Regions from separate parts of the Heyndrickxia sp. FSL W8-0496 genome, predicted to be linked through region 2. Evidence: a T-box and tRNA genes for the amino acid it is inferred to sense, from the RefSeq annotation. Region 2 holds a T-box; the other regions hold tRNA genes.
What was found. A T-box is a leader RNA that pairs with one kind of tRNA and senses whether it is charged. The one in region 2 lies ahead of thrS (threonine--tRNA ligase), so its partner is inferred to be a tRNA-Thr.
Positions count from the first base shown of each region.

Region 1: it encodes a tRNA-Thr, which carries the amino acid that the T-box ahead of thrS (threonine--tRNA ligase) is inferred to sense. The anticodon was not compared.
Region 3: it encodes a tRNA-Thr, which carries the amino acid that the T-box ahead of thrS (threonine--tRNA ligase) is inferred to sense. The anticodon was not compared.

Region 1 covers NZ_JBBOXX010000001.1:1,480,794-1,485,286, reverse strand. Annotated here, with positions in the region: tRNA gene NST63_RS07420 (tRNA-Glu) at 156-227, opposite strand; tRNA gene NST63_RS07415 (tRNA-Ser) at 235-322, opposite strand; tRNA gene NST63_RS07410 (tRNA-Asn) at 330-404, opposite strand; tRNA gene NST63_RS07405 (tRNA-Ile) at 423-499, opposite strand; tRNA gene NST63_RS07400 (tRNA-Gly) at 510-583, opposite strand; tRNA gene NST63_RS07395 (tRNA-Phe) at 719-794, opposite strand; tRNA gene NST63_RS07390 (tRNA-Asp) at 806-882, opposite strand; tRNA gene NST63_RS07385 (tRNA-Met) at 912-985, opposite strand; tRNA gene NST63_RS07380 (tRNA-Ser) at 1,155-1,247, opposite strand; tRNA gene NST63_RS07375 (tRNA-Ile) at 1,257-1,333, opposite strand; tRNA gene NST63_RS07370 (tRNA-Met) at 1,338-1,414, opposite strand; tRNA gene NST63_RS07365 (tRNA-Ala) at 1,439-1,514, opposite strand; tRNA gene NST63_RS07360 (tRNA-Pro) at 1,525-1,601, opposite strand; tRNA gene NST63_RS07355 (tRNA-Arg) at 1,606-1,682, opposite strand; tRNA gene NST63_RS07350 (tRNA-Leu) at 1,741-1,826, opposite strand; tRNA gene NST63_RS07345 (tRNA-Gly) at 1,837-1,911, opposite strand; tRNA gene NST63_RS07340 (tRNA-Leu) at 1,927-2,008, opposite strand; tRNA gene NST63_RS07335 (tRNA-Lys) at 2,070-2,145, opposite strand; tRNA gene NST63_RS07330 (tRNA-Thr) at 2,319-2,394, opposite strand; tRNA gene NST63_RS07325 (tRNA-Val) at 2,550-2,625, opposite strand; rRNA gene rrf (5S ribosomal RNA) at 2,632-2,748, opposite strand; rRNA gene NST63_RS07315 (23S ribosomal RNA) at 2,823-4,493, opposite strand, start outside.
Region 2 covers NZ_JBBOXX010000001.1:2,483,829-2,488,321, reverse strand. Annotated here, with positions in the region: gene NST63_RS12525 (DUF2515 domain-containing protein) at 1-497, shown strand, start outside; gene NST63_RS12520 (CBO0543 family protein) at 501-887, shown strand; gene thrS (threonine--tRNA ligase) at 878-2,098, opposite strand; T-box leader at 2,188-2,415, opposite strand; T-box leader at 2,481-2,704, opposite strand; gene NST63_RS12510 (serine hydrolase domain-containing protein) at 3,744-4,493, opposite strand, start outside.
Region 3 covers NZ_JBBOXX010000001.1:845,026-849,518, forward strand. Annotated here, with positions in the region: rRNA gene NST63_RS04395 (23S ribosomal RNA) at 1-2,427, shown strand, start outside; rRNA gene rrf (5S ribosomal RNA) at 2,498-2,614, shown strand; tRNA gene NST63_RS04405 (tRNA-Glu) at 2,674-2,748, shown strand; tRNA gene NST63_RS04410 (tRNA-Val) at 2,769-2,844, shown strand; tRNA gene NST63_RS04415 (tRNA-Thr) at 3,000-3,075, shown strand; tRNA gene NST63_RS04420 (tRNA-Lys) at 3,249-3,321, shown strand; tRNA gene NST63_RS04425 (tRNA-Gly) at 3,362-3,436, shown strand; tRNA gene NST63_RS04430 (tRNA-Leu) at 3,446-3,531, shown strand; tRNA gene NST63_RS04435 (tRNA-Arg) at 3,616-3,692, shown strand; tRNA gene NST63_RS04440 (tRNA-Ala) at 3,713-3,785, shown strand; tRNA gene NST63_RS04445 (tRNA-Ser) at 3,791-3,883, shown strand; tRNA gene NST63_RS04450 (tRNA-Asp) at 3,906-3,982, shown strand; tRNA gene NST63_RS04455 (tRNA-Phe) at 4,052-4,127, shown strand; tRNA gene NST63_RS04460 (tRNA-His) at 4,135-4,210, shown strand; tRNA gene NST63_RS04465 (tRNA-Gln) at 4,228-4,302, shown strand; tRNA gene NST63_RS04470 (tRNA-Cys) at 4,312-4,385, shown strand; tRNA gene NST63_RS04475 (tRNA-Gly) at 4,397-4,470, shown strand; tRNA gene NST63_RS04480 (tRNA-Ile) at 4,484-4,493, shown strand, end outside.

The DNA.
Region 1 (4,493 bases), 1.0 Mb from region 2:
CTCACATAATGATTACGAGCATTTTTTATGTCTTAAAATTGTGTAAATCCCTACATCATATAGTATAGAACCAATATTACCTCTAGACAAAAAAAGGTAGTTTAAAAGTTTCTATTTTAGAAATCTTTTAAACTACCTTTTTTCTTAATAATGAATGACCCGTACGGGATTCGAACCCGTGTTACCGCCGTGAAAGGGCGGTGTCTTAACCGCTTGACCAACGGGCCGACAATACGGAGAAGGAGGGATTTGAACCCTCGCGCCGGTTACCCGACCTACACCCTTAGCAGGGGCGCCTCTTCAGCCACTTGAGTACTTCTCCAATTATATGGCTCCGCAGGTAGGATTCGAACCTACGACCGATCGGTTAACAGCCGATAGCTCTACCACTGAGCTACTGCGGAACAAGTAAATTATCATTATGGTGGGCCTAAATGGACTCGAACCATCGACCTCACGCTTATCAGGCGTGCGCTCTAACCAGCTGAGCTATAGGCCCACAAAAATTATGGAGCGGGTGATGGGAATCGAACCCACGACAACAGCTTGGAAGGCTGTAGTTTTACCACTAAACTACACCCGCATGATGGAGCCACTAATCGGAATCGACCTCACAAATGTCTGAGCCACAATCCAATTTTTAACCACTTTGGAATAGCCGTCATGTTCAACTAAACATTGGATTACATGTAGTTATTAGCCACTTAAACACATAAAATGGTGGCTCGGGACGGAATCGAACCGCCGACACATGGATTTTCAGTCCATTGCTCTACCGACTGAGCTACCGAGCCATATTATAAAATGGCGGTCCGGACGGGACTCGAACCCGCGACCTCCTGCGTGACAGGCAGGCATTCTAACCAACTGAACTACCGGACCAAATTTCTTTCAAGTTTACTTGAAAATGATTGCGGAGGCAGGATTTGAACCTGCGACCTTCGGGTTATGAGCCCGACGAGCTACCAGACTGCTCCACCCCGCGATGATAGTATAATAAATTTTTTAATCCAATCTTATCATCAACTGTCCCGATTTCAATATGCTTACTCTAGTAGCAGCTCAATCGGTACAACTCGTAGTTGTTCGATGAAGTAACGCTCGTTGCTCCACCCCGCGACGATAGTATAAAAAATCTTTTAAAGAAATAGTTATGGCGGAGGAAGAGGGATTCGAACCCCCGCGCGGTGTAACCCGCCTGTCGGTTTTCAAGACCGATCCCTTCAGCCAGACTTGGGTATTCCTCCAATTATATATGGTGGACCTTGTAGGACTCGAACCTACGACCGGACGGTTATGAGCCGTCTGCTCTAACCAGCTGAGCTAAAGGTCCTCTATGGTAGCGGCGGAGGGGATCGAACCCACGACCTCACGGGTATGAACCGTACGCTCTAGCCAGCTGAGCTACGCCGCCATAGTATATTTTAATTTTAAATATTGGTGGAGCCTAGCGGGATCGAACCGCTGACCTCCTGCGTGCAAAGCAGGCGCTCTCCCAGCTGAGCTAAGGCCCCAATTATATAATGGTCGGGAAGACAGGATTCGAACCTGCGACCCCATGGTCCCAAACCATGTGCTCTACCAAGCTGAGCTACTTCCCGTTCATGGCGCGCCCGAGAGGAGTCGAACCCCTAACCTTTTGATCCGTAGTCAAACGCTCTATCCAATTGAGCTACGGGCGCATGATTTATATCGTAAGATATTTTATGGAAGAATCTTTTGCTGCGCAAAAATTCTAAATGCCGAGGACCGGAATCGAACCGGTACGGTAGTCACCTACCGCAGGATTTTAAGTCCTGTGCGTCTGCCAGTTCCGCCACCCCGGCAAGGGTTGTTTGGAGCGGAAGACGGGATTCGAACCCGCGACCCCCACCTTGGCAAGGTGGTGTTCTACCACTGAACTACTTCCGCGACTTTATTTTATAATGCGGGTGAAGGGAGTCGAACCCCCACGCCTTGCGGCGCCAGATCCTAAGTCTGGTGCGTCTGCCAATTCCGCCACACCCGCGTTATGAAAAAATGTTTTTCGTTTAACAAAAAGGTAAGTTATGTTTCCTTACAAAAAACAATGGTGAGCCATGAAGGACTCGAACCTTCGACCCTCTGATTAAAAGTCAGATGCTCTACCAACTGAGCTAATGGCTCTTTATGAATATAATTAATAGTATAAGCATGTACTTCGAATATAAATGCATCTACGACGTCCCAATCTCAGCAAGATTATTCAAGCTGTATCTCGATTGGTACGCTGATGTTACTCTTCGTAGCGTACTCGATCGTGCTCTACCAACTGAGCTAATGGCTCGTAATGACCTGAGTGGTGCCGGCCAGAGGACTTGAACCCCCAACCTACTGATTACAAGTCAGTTGCTCTACCAATTGAGCTAGGCCGGCATTAGTATATTATAATCCCCAAACAGAGATTAGTTATAATAGTCGTCCAGCTTTCAGTTTGCTTATTCAAGCAGCAGCTCAAGCTGTACGCTGATGTATTTCAAAGTAGTTTATTCGGTCGTGCTCTACCAATTGAGCTAGGCCGGCATTATATATGGTGGAGGATGACGGGATCGAACCGCCGACCCCCTGCTTGTAAGGCAGGTGCTCTCCCAGCTGAGCTAATCCTCCGTAAATGCCTGGCAACGTCCTACTCTTGCAGGGGGAGAGCCCCCAACTACCATCGGCGCTAAGAAGCTTAACTTCCGTGTTCGGGATGCGAACGGGTGTGACCTTCTTGCCATAGTTACCAGACTATATTTTGTTAAGGGTTTATTCCCTCAAAACTAGATATATAAAGAAGTAACGGTTCATAACCTCAAATCTATTTGGTTAAGTCTTCGATCTATTAGTATTCGTCAGCTCCATGTGTCGCCACACTTCCACCTCGAACCTATCAACCTGATCATCTTTCAGGGATCTTATTTAGATAAACTAAGGGAAATCTCATCTTGAGGGGGGCTTCATGCTTAGATGCTTTCAGCACTTATCCCTTCCGCACATAGCTACCCAGCGATGCCTTTGGCAAGACAACTGGTACACCAGCGGTGCGTCCATCCCGGTCCTCTCGTACTAAGGACAGCTCCTCTCAAATTTCCTACGCCCACGACGGATAGGGACCGAACTGTCTCACGACGTTCTGAACCCAGCTCGCGTACCGCTTTAATGGGCGAACAGCCCAACCCTTGGGACCGACTACAGCCCCAGGATGCGATGAGCCGACATCGAGGTGCCAAACCTCCCCGTCGATGTGGACTCTTGGGGGAGATAAGCCTGTTATCCCCGGGGTAGCTTTTATCCGTTGAGCGATGGCCCTTCCATGCGGAACCACCGGATCACTAAGCCCGACTTTCGTCCCTGCTCGACTTGTAGGTCTCGCAGTCAAGCTCCCTTGTGCCTTTACACTCTGCGAATGATTTCCAACCATTCTGAGGGAACCTTTGGGCGCCTCCGTTACCTTTTAGGAGGCGACCGCCCCAGTCAAACTGCCTGCCTGACACTGTCTCCCACCCCGATTCAGGGGTGCGGGTTAGAATTTCAATACAGCCAGGGTAGTATCCCACCGATGCCTCCACCGAAGCTGGCGCTCCGGCTTCAAAGGCTCCTACCTATCCTGTACAAGCTGTACCAAAATTCAATATCAAGCTGCAGTAAAGCTCCACGGGGTCTTTCCGTCCTGTCGCGGGTAACCTGCATCTTCACAGGTACTATAATTTCACCGAGTCTCTCGTTGAGACAGTGCCCAGATCGTTGCGCCTTTCGTGCGGGTCAGAACTTACCTGACAAGGAATTTCGCTACCTTAGGACCGTTATAGTTACGGCCGCCGTTTACTGGGGCTTCAATTCAAAGCTTCGTCTTGCGACTAACCTCTCCTCTTAACCTTCCAGCACCGGGCAGGCGTCAGCCCCTATACTTCGCCTTACGGCTTCGCAGAGACCTGTGTTTTTGCTAAACAGTCGCCTGGGCCTATTCACTGCGGCTCTCTCGGGCTTGCACCCTAACAGAGCACCCCTTCTCCCGAAGTTACGGGGTCATTTTGCCGAGTTCCTTAACGAGAGTTCTCTCGCTCACCTTAGGATTCTCTCCTCGCCTACCTGTGTCGGTTTGCGGTACGGGCACCTTTCACCTCACTAGAGGATTTTCTAGGCAGTGTGGAATCAGGAACTTCGGTACTAAATTTCCCTCGCCATCACAGCTCAAGGTATCTGGTGACGGGATTTGCCTCGTCACCCCTCTAACTGCTTGGACGCACTATTCCAGCAGTGCGCTTACCCTATCCTCCTGCGTCCCCCCATCGTTCAAACGGTGAAGAGGTGGTACAGGAATATCAACCTGTTGTCCATCGCCTACGCCTTTCGGCCTCGGCTTAGGTCCCGACTAACCCTGAGCGGACGAGCCTTCCTCAGGAAACCTTAGGCATTCGGTGGAAGGGATTCTCACCCTTCTTTCGCTACTCATACCGGCATTCTCACTTCTAAGCGCTCCACCAGTCCTTACG
Region 2 (4,493 bases):
TTATCTTTCCCTATCTAGAAAAAAATCAAATATTATTAGTTGGCCAAACATTAAATCATTTTCAAAGTTTGCATGAACGAATACTATTAGGGAAGCGATTATACAGTATCTTATTTGACCATCCAGATCGATTGAAGAAAACAGTGCAATGGGCAATAACCCAACCTCATACTGGTTCCCGAAAAGACTTCTGGCCGCATCTGTTTAATGATGTGAATGAAGGAGTTCCAGGTGTTGAATGGAAAACAAGGTTAAAGTCTTGTCAGATCGACCCTACCTGTCCTCGTTTCTATAGTCCTAGACTACCTTATGCTTGGAAAAATTCTATTCATGAAAAAGCAGAAAGCAAAGATTGGTACACAAATTGGCAAGTGATCAAATACCTTGTAGACTCAAAAGAAAAAGTAGATGGAGAGATTAAGCATGATTACTGTAAAACGCTTGAAAAGCTTGAACGAGCAGGAATTGCCAAAAAAACGATCACATTCCTCAATTAGAAAATTGATCCCTACCTTGCTTTTCGCTTCGCTTATGCTTCGCTTATTGGCACCTATCTAGATCTATTTTTTACAGGAGTTGGTTTATATACCTTCCCTAAAAGACCATTTCCTGAACTATTTTCGATTAATATTTTCTTTCCACTAGTCGGACTCCCTTGTTTAATTATTCTCTACCTCTATATAATCCGTTATTTATCTAAATGGAAGAAAGCAGGCTTGATCATGCTATTAAGCCTGCTCATGGCTGTTTTTGAAAGATACTCCGAAACGCTTGGCTTTCTGGATCATACGAATTCATGGAAACATATTTATTCAATTTTTGGCTATTCCCTTTATTTTATTGTTATTGATTATTTCTATCGCTGGTCAAACAAGTCCTATGAATGATTTTCTCGATTATTTTTTTCTTTTGTGATTTTATCTAAAGCGTCCATCACACTCATCTGGCCAAGGTTTCCCTCTCCTCGTTTCCTTAAAGATACCGCTCCATTTTCAATTTCTTGATCACCAATTATAAGCATGAACGGTATCTTTTCTGTTTCTGCATCTCTTATTTTTAAGCCCATTTTTTCAATTCTTTCGTCGACTTCAATTCGTATTCCAACTTGTTGAAATTGCTGTTTAATTTGCTCGGCATAAGGAAGGTGCTTATCTGAAATAGGCAAAATCTTCGCTTGTATAGGAGCTAACCATAAAGGGAAATCACCAGCATAATGTTCAATTAATATGGCCATAAAGCGCTCAAGCGATCCGTAAATAGCTCGGTGAATCATGATTGGAATATGATATTTATTATCCTCACCGATATATTGGCAATTAAATTTTTCCGGCATTTGAAAATCAAGTTGTACGGTACCGCATTGCCAGCTTCTACCTAATGAATCTAAAATATGATAATCAATCTTTGGCCCGTAAAACGCTCCATCTCCATGGTTAATTTGATAAGGAAGCTCTTTTTTCTTTAGTACTGATTCTAAAGCCGCCTCTGCTTTGTCCCATATTTCCTCAGAGCCCATATATTTCTCAGGTCGAGTGGAAAGTTCAATTTTATAGCTAAATCCAAATTCTGAATAAAATTCATCCACTAGTTCTAGTACCTTATCAATTTCAGATTCAATTTGATCCTCTCGTACAAAAATATGTGCATCATCCTGTGTAAACGAACGTACTCTTAGCAGACCATTTAAAGATCCAGAAAGTTCATGCCGATGAACTAATCCTAATTCTCCGTATCGGATCGGGAGCTCACGATAGCTTCGACGTTTATTATTAAAAATGAGAACAGCACCCGGACAATTCATTGGCTTAATAGCATAATTTTGATCGTCCACTTTCGAAAAATACATGTTTTCATGATAATGGTCCCAATGACCTGATTGCTCCCATAACTCTTGTTTCATCATGATCGGTGTCTTAATTTCCTGATAACCAGCTAAATGATGCTTTTGTTTCCAAAAATACTCGAGTTCATTTCGTATGACCATTCCTTTTGGTAAGAAGAAAGGCATACCCGGCGCTTCTTCTGATGACATAAATAACTCTAATTGTTGACCTAATTTACGATGATTTCGTTTTTCTGCTTCCATTTCAATTGACATGGTAATTCCTCCTAAAATTGAATATGCTGTTTGTGCTCTAACTATTAATTTTTAAAAGAGTATAAATAAAAAACGCACTCATCCCAAAGACAAGGGACGAGTGCGGTCGTGGTGCCACCCTAATTTCGCAAAGCATGCAGCTGCATTACGCTCAAATAGATAACGGTTTTTTTCCGATTATGGATACTAAGTAAATTCTTTTCCCCATAATAGCTCAAAGGTGGTAAATTTTCCTCTTTCTTCAGGGCTCGCAGCCAATGACCCTGTTCTCTGCAAAGAAAAATTAAAAAAATTCATATCCTTATCATCGCAATATATATATAATTTTCGAAAAAAAGTATACTCTTTAAAAATCAAATAAAAAACGCACCCATCCCAAAGACAAAGGGACGAGTGCGGTCGTGGTGCCACCCTAATTTCGTAAAGCAAAATCTACTTTACGCTCAAAAAGATAACGGTTTTCCCGTTTATGGATACTAAGCAAAACTTTTCCCCATAAAAGCTCAAAGGTGGTAAATCAAACATTTTTCTACAGGGTTTACAGCCAATGACCCTGTTCTCTGGAAGAAAATTAAGTATGATTCATGTCCTTATCAAAGCAATGTTCATTTCTTACAAATTGTAATGAATTGTTTTTTTTGAATTGTAAATGGATAAATTATAAAAGTCAAGAAATATTTTTTGATAAAGTTACTATAGATTATTTACAATGATAGTTATTTTAAACATGACGGAAAATAAAGTCAATAACGAATGTGAGATGTAATACCTACTATTTTTCAATAAATGATCAGCATTTGAAATACCTTAAAATTAATACTTTCAATACTTTCATGCTTTATATTTTCTAATCTCAGGTTTTGCACACCATTATTTGTTGATAAATAGCCTCAAATTTTAGACATCCAAGTGATAATATTAATTTGCTTGTACATTTGATATTGATGAATTTTAGTCAAAGGTGCAACTAATTGTTTACTAACATCTTCTTATAAAAACAATATCCTTTTTCATATGCTCATTATCATAAACTAACCCTTTGATATACTAAGCTTATAGAAATCCTCAATACTCACCAACATTGTAGATGAAATGATTATGTCTGCATTGGAATCGATTCATTATATAGATGTTTGTATATAATAAAAATTGGGATATTAGTAAATTTACCAATCAGAAACCAAATCACGGTCTTAAAACACTAAAATTTTTAGTAAACATTTTATTAATAGCTATACTTAGTAAAGCTTATTTTATAATCGTTAAATAAAAAGAACTATCTGATTTAAGACTGAACTTTAAGATGATTTATTTAACCAGTACCTTTTATTGGTGAATCACCTTTTTCTCCATTCAGTTTGACTCGCCAGCTTTTGGATTCAGCATTTATTATATCTGAGGTTATTGTGCAGATATAATAAAGTTGTTTAATTTACGATAAAGTCATTTAAAAAAATAATATAGTTGTTTAAAAATCCTTATTCAAACGAACGGAGCAGGTTAGTGGAAGCAATAATAATTAAGTTTGGGAAAATTGTCGATGATATAAAAAAGACACCAAAGTGTCTTATGTGTTTCAAATTAAGCATACCGATAAACTGAAATTTAATTACTTAACATTATGCTTATCTTGGAGCGAGGTATTTTATCGGTGAGTGTATACAAACCACGTAATGCTTGCTGTTAATAATGCTGACGAAATCAAAGCTGTAAGAACACTATATGTTTGCCAAATAAGTATCGTTGACCAATCGAAAGCACAGCACAGTATACCCAGGGCAATCGTAGCGATCAGAAAAATAACTGCTACAATTATTCTCTTTTTTGACATTGGCTGCCGCTCATTCGTTTTCCTTCTACGTAATCCTAAGAGAAATAGTAAAACAGCCAATAGGCAAAATATAATTGTGATAGACGACAAAATGATATCCAAAAGCTGTGTGTCGCTTTTTTCATATGACTGAGTTAAATTGCCGTCTAATATATCTTTAACTTTTAGTACCAGGTTTATATTGGTATTTGCGCCGTTGCTCAGCAAGCAGACAGCTGTTCCTTCATTTAGCAGTATGGCTACTTCGGTTCTGAAATTTGGATTGCCCCCAGTGTGTTCTATAATCGTTTGGTCGGCGTTTACCGACCAGCCTGCCGCATAATACATATCGTTGACAGCCGAAACAGACATATCACCCCTATGTGATTTTTCGATAACCGTGTGAAATATTTCGGGTATGTCCTGAACAATGCCCATATGTATGCCCATCCAACGCGCCATATCTATTGTATTAGAAATGATGTAGCCTGCGGGTTTATTCCCAGCATAATCCGGAGCATTAAATGGAGTTGTCATAAAAAAGGAAGAACGGTAGCCCTGTGCCAACTGTCCAGTGGCTTGAGC
Region 3 (4,493 bases), 1.6 Mb from region 2:
GAAACCGTGTGCCTACAAGTAGTTAGAGCCCTGTGCGTATTTTCCTTTGGAAAAACGCCGGGTGATAGCGTGCCTTTTGTAGAATGAACCGGCGAGTTACGATTTCATGCAAGGTTAAGCTGAAGAGGCGGAGCCGCAGCGAAAGCGAGTCTGAATAGGGCGATTAAGTATGAGGTCGTAGACCCGAAACCAGGTGATCTACCCATGTCCAGGGTGAAGGTAAGGTAACACTTACTGGAGGCCCGAACCCACGCACGTTGAAAAGTGCGGGGATGAGGTGTGGGTAGCGGAGAAATTCCAATCGAACTTGGAGATAGCTGGTTCTCTCCGAAATAGCTTTAGGGCTAGCCTTAAGGTAAGAGTCTTGGAGGTAGAGCACTGTTTGGACTAGGGGCCCTCATCGGGTTACCGAATTCAGACAAACTCCGAATGCCAATGACTTATCCTTAGGAGTCAGACTGCGAGTGATAAGATCCGTAGTCAAGAGGGAAACAGCCCAGACCACCAGCTAAGGTCCCAAAGTATACGTTAAGTGGAAAAGGATGTGGAGTTGCTTAGACAACCAGGATGTTGGCTTAGAAGCAGCCACCATTTAAAGAGTGCGTAATAGCTCACTGGTCGAGTGACTCTGCGCCGAAAATGTACCGGGGCTAAACGTATCACCGAAGCTGTGGATGGACACCAATGCATCTTTTCCTTCGGAAAAATGCTGGATGTCCGTGGTAGGAGAGCGTTCTAAGGGCTGCGAAGCTAGACCGTAAGGACTGGTGGAGCGCTTAGAAGTGAGAATGCCGGTATGAGTAGCGAAAGAAGGGTGAGAATCCCTTCCACCGAATGCCTAAGGTTTCCTGAGGAAGGCTCGTCCGCTCAGGGTTAGTCGGGACCTAAGCCGAGGCCGAAAGGCGTAGGCGATGGACAACAGGTTGATATTCCTGTACCACCTCTTCACCGTTTGAACGATGGGGGGACGCAGGAGGATAGGGTAAGCGCACTGCTGGAATAGTGCGTCCAAGCAGTTAGAGGGGTGACGAGGCAAATCCCGTCACCAGATACCTTGAGCTGTGATGGCGAGGGAAATTTAGTACCGAAGTTCCTGATTCCACACTGCCTAGAAAATCCTCTAGTGAGGTGAAAGGTGCCCGTACCGCAAACCGACACAGGTAGGCGAGGAGAGAATCCTAAGGTGAGCGAGAGAACTCTCGTTAAGGAACTCGGCAAAATGACCCCGTAACTTCGGGAGAAGGGGTGCTCTGTTAGGGTGCAAGCCCGAGAGAGCCGCAGTGAATAGGCCCAGGCGACTGTTTAGCAAAAACACAGGTCTCTGCGAAGCCGTAAGGCGAAGTATAGGGGCTGACGCCTGCCCGGTGCTGGAAGGTTAAGAGGAGAGGTTAGTCGCAAGACGAAGCTTTGAATTGAAGCCCCAGTAAACGGCGGCCGTAACTATAACGGTCCTAAGGTAGCGAAATTCCTTGTCAGGTAAGTTCTGACCCGCACGAAAGGCGCAACGATCTGGGCACTGTCTCAACGAGAGACTCGGTGAAATTATAGTACCTGTGAAGATGCAGGTTACCCGCGACAGGACGGAAAGACCCCGTGGAGCTTTACTGCAGCTTGATATTGAATTTTGGTACAGCTTGTACAGGATAGGTAGGAGCCTTTGAAACCGGAGCGCCAGCTTCGGTGGAGGCATCGGTGGGATACTACCCTGGCTGTATTGAAATTCTAACCCGCACCCCTGAATCGGGGTGGGAGACAGTGTCAGGCAGGCAGTTTGACTGGGGCGGTCGCCTCCTAAAAGGTAACGGAGGCGCCCAAAGGTTCCCTCAGAATGGTTGGAAATCATTCGCAGAGTGTAAAGGCACAAGGGAGCTTGACTGCGAGACCTACAAGTCGAGCAGGGACGAAAGTCGGGCTTAGTGATCCGGTGGTTCCGCATGGAAGGGCCATCGCTCAACGGATAAAAGCTACCCCGGGGATAACAGGCTTATCTCCCCCAAGAGTCCACATCGACGGGGAGGTTTGGCACCTCGATGTCGGCTCATCGCATCCTGGGGCTGTAGTCGGTCCCAAGGGTTGGGCTGTTCGCCCATTAAAGCGGTACGCGAGCTGGGTTCAGAACGTCGTGAGACAGTTCGGTCCCTATCCGTCGTGGGCGTAGGAAATTTGAGAGGAGCTGTCCTTAGTACGAGAGGACCGGGATGGACGCACCGCTGGTGTACCAGTTGTCTTGCCAAAGGCATCGCTGGGTAGCTATGTGCGGAAGGGATAAGTGCTGAAAGCATCTAAGCATGAAGCCCCCCTCAAGATGAGATTTCCCTTAGTTTATCTAAATAAGATCCCTGAAAGATGATCAGGTTGATAGGTTCGAGGTGGAAGTGTGGCGACACATGGAGCTGACGAATACTAATAGATCGAAGACTTATCCTAATTTGATTTAAGGTTATTACACTTCTTAATATATCTAGTTTTGAGGGAATAAACCCTTAACAAAATATAGTCTGGTAACTATGGCAAGAAGGTCACACCCGTTCCCATCCCGAACACGGAAGTTAAGCTTCTTAGCGCCGATGGTAGTTGGGGGCTCTCCCCCTGCAAGAGTAGGACGTTGCCAGGCTACGCCCCTAAGGTGGGGCTATTATTTTGCTTCACTATATTAACAAAATATTCCTATGTGGCCCGTTGGTCAAGCGGTTAAGACACCGCCCTTTCACGGCGGTAACACGGGTTCGAATCCCGTACGGGTCACCATTTTATATATTATACATATTGGAGGATTAGCTCAGCTGGGAGAGCACCTGCCTTACAAGCAGGGGGTCGGCGGTTCGATCCCGTCATTCTCCACCATATATAATAACGGCCTAGCTCAATTGGTAGAGCACGACCGAATAAACGACTTTGAAATACATCAGCGTACGGCTTGAGCTGCTGCTTGAATAAGCAAACTGAAAGCTGGACGACCATAGCACCTAAACCTCTGTTAGGGGATAATATTTATAAATGCCGGCCTAGCTCAATTGGTAGAGCAACTGACTTGTAATCAGTAGGTTGGGGGTTCAAGTCCTCTGGCCGGCACCACTCAGGTCATTACGAGCCATTAGCTCAGTTGGTAGAGCACGATCGAGTACGCTACGAAGAGTAACATCAGCGTACCAATCGAGATACAGCTTGAATAATCTTGCTGAGATTGGGACGTCGTAGATGCATTTATATTTGAAGTACATGCTTACACTATTAATTATATTCATTACGAGCCATTAGCTCAGTTGGTAGAGCATCTGACTTTTAATCAGAGGGTCGAAGGTTCGAGTCCTTCATGGCTCATTTATATTCGCAAGGTTTTGAATTAACAAAGGTACTTTTTGCGGAAGTAGTTCAGTGGTAGAACACCACCTTGCCAAGGTGGGGGTCGCGGGTTCGAATCCCGTCTTCCGCTCCAAATACCCTTGCCGGGGTGGCGGAACTGGCAGACGCACAGGACTTAAAATCCTGCGGTAGGTGACTACCGTACCGGTTCGATTCCGGTCCTCGGCACTAGAAATTTTTACGAAGTAAAAGATTTAAGGATTTTTGCAAAGCAAAATATCCTTCCATAAAATATCTTACGATATAATGTATGCGCCCGTAGCTCAATTGGATAGAGCGTTTGACTACGGATCAAAAGGTTAGGGGTTCGACTCCTCTCGGGCGCGCCATTTAAAACCAAACATTATATGGGGCCTTAGCTCAGCTGGGAGAGCGCCTGCTTTGCACGCAGGAGGTCAGCGGTTCGATCCCGCTAGGCTCCACTTTCGGAGGAATACCCAAGTCTGGCTGAAGGGATCGGTCTTGAAAACCGACAGGCGGGTTACACCGCGCGGGGGTTCGAATCCCTCTTCCTCCGCCATTAATATATATTAATAATAAATGGTCCGGTAGTTCAGTTGGTTAGAATGCCTGCCTGTCACGCAGGAGGTCGCGGGTTCGAGTCCCGTCCGGACCGCCATTTATATTAAAATAAAAGTTGATAAAGATGGCGAATATAAAATAATATATAGATAAAGATATAATATATGGCTCGGTAGCTCAGTCGGTAGAGCAATGGACTGAAAATCCATGTGTCGGCGGTTCGATTCCGTCCCGAGCCACCATTTTATGGCGGATGTGGCGAAGTGGTTAACGCATCGGATTGTGGTTCCGACATTCGTGGGTTCGATTCCCATCATCCGCCCCATTTTAATTACTATTTTTTGGGCTATAGCCAAGTGGTAAGGCAACGGACTTTGACTCCGTCACTCGTTGGTTCGAATCCAGCTAGCCCAGCCATCTTTTTAAGGCAGCATAGCCAAGTGGTAAGGCAGAGGTCTGCAAAACCTTTATCACCGGTTCAAATCCGGTTGCTGCCTCCAATAATAAAGATGCGGGTGTAGTTTAGTGGTAAAACTACAGCCTTCCAAGCTGTTGTCGTGAGTTCGATTCTCATCACCCGCTCCAAAAAATACATAAAGGGCCTATAG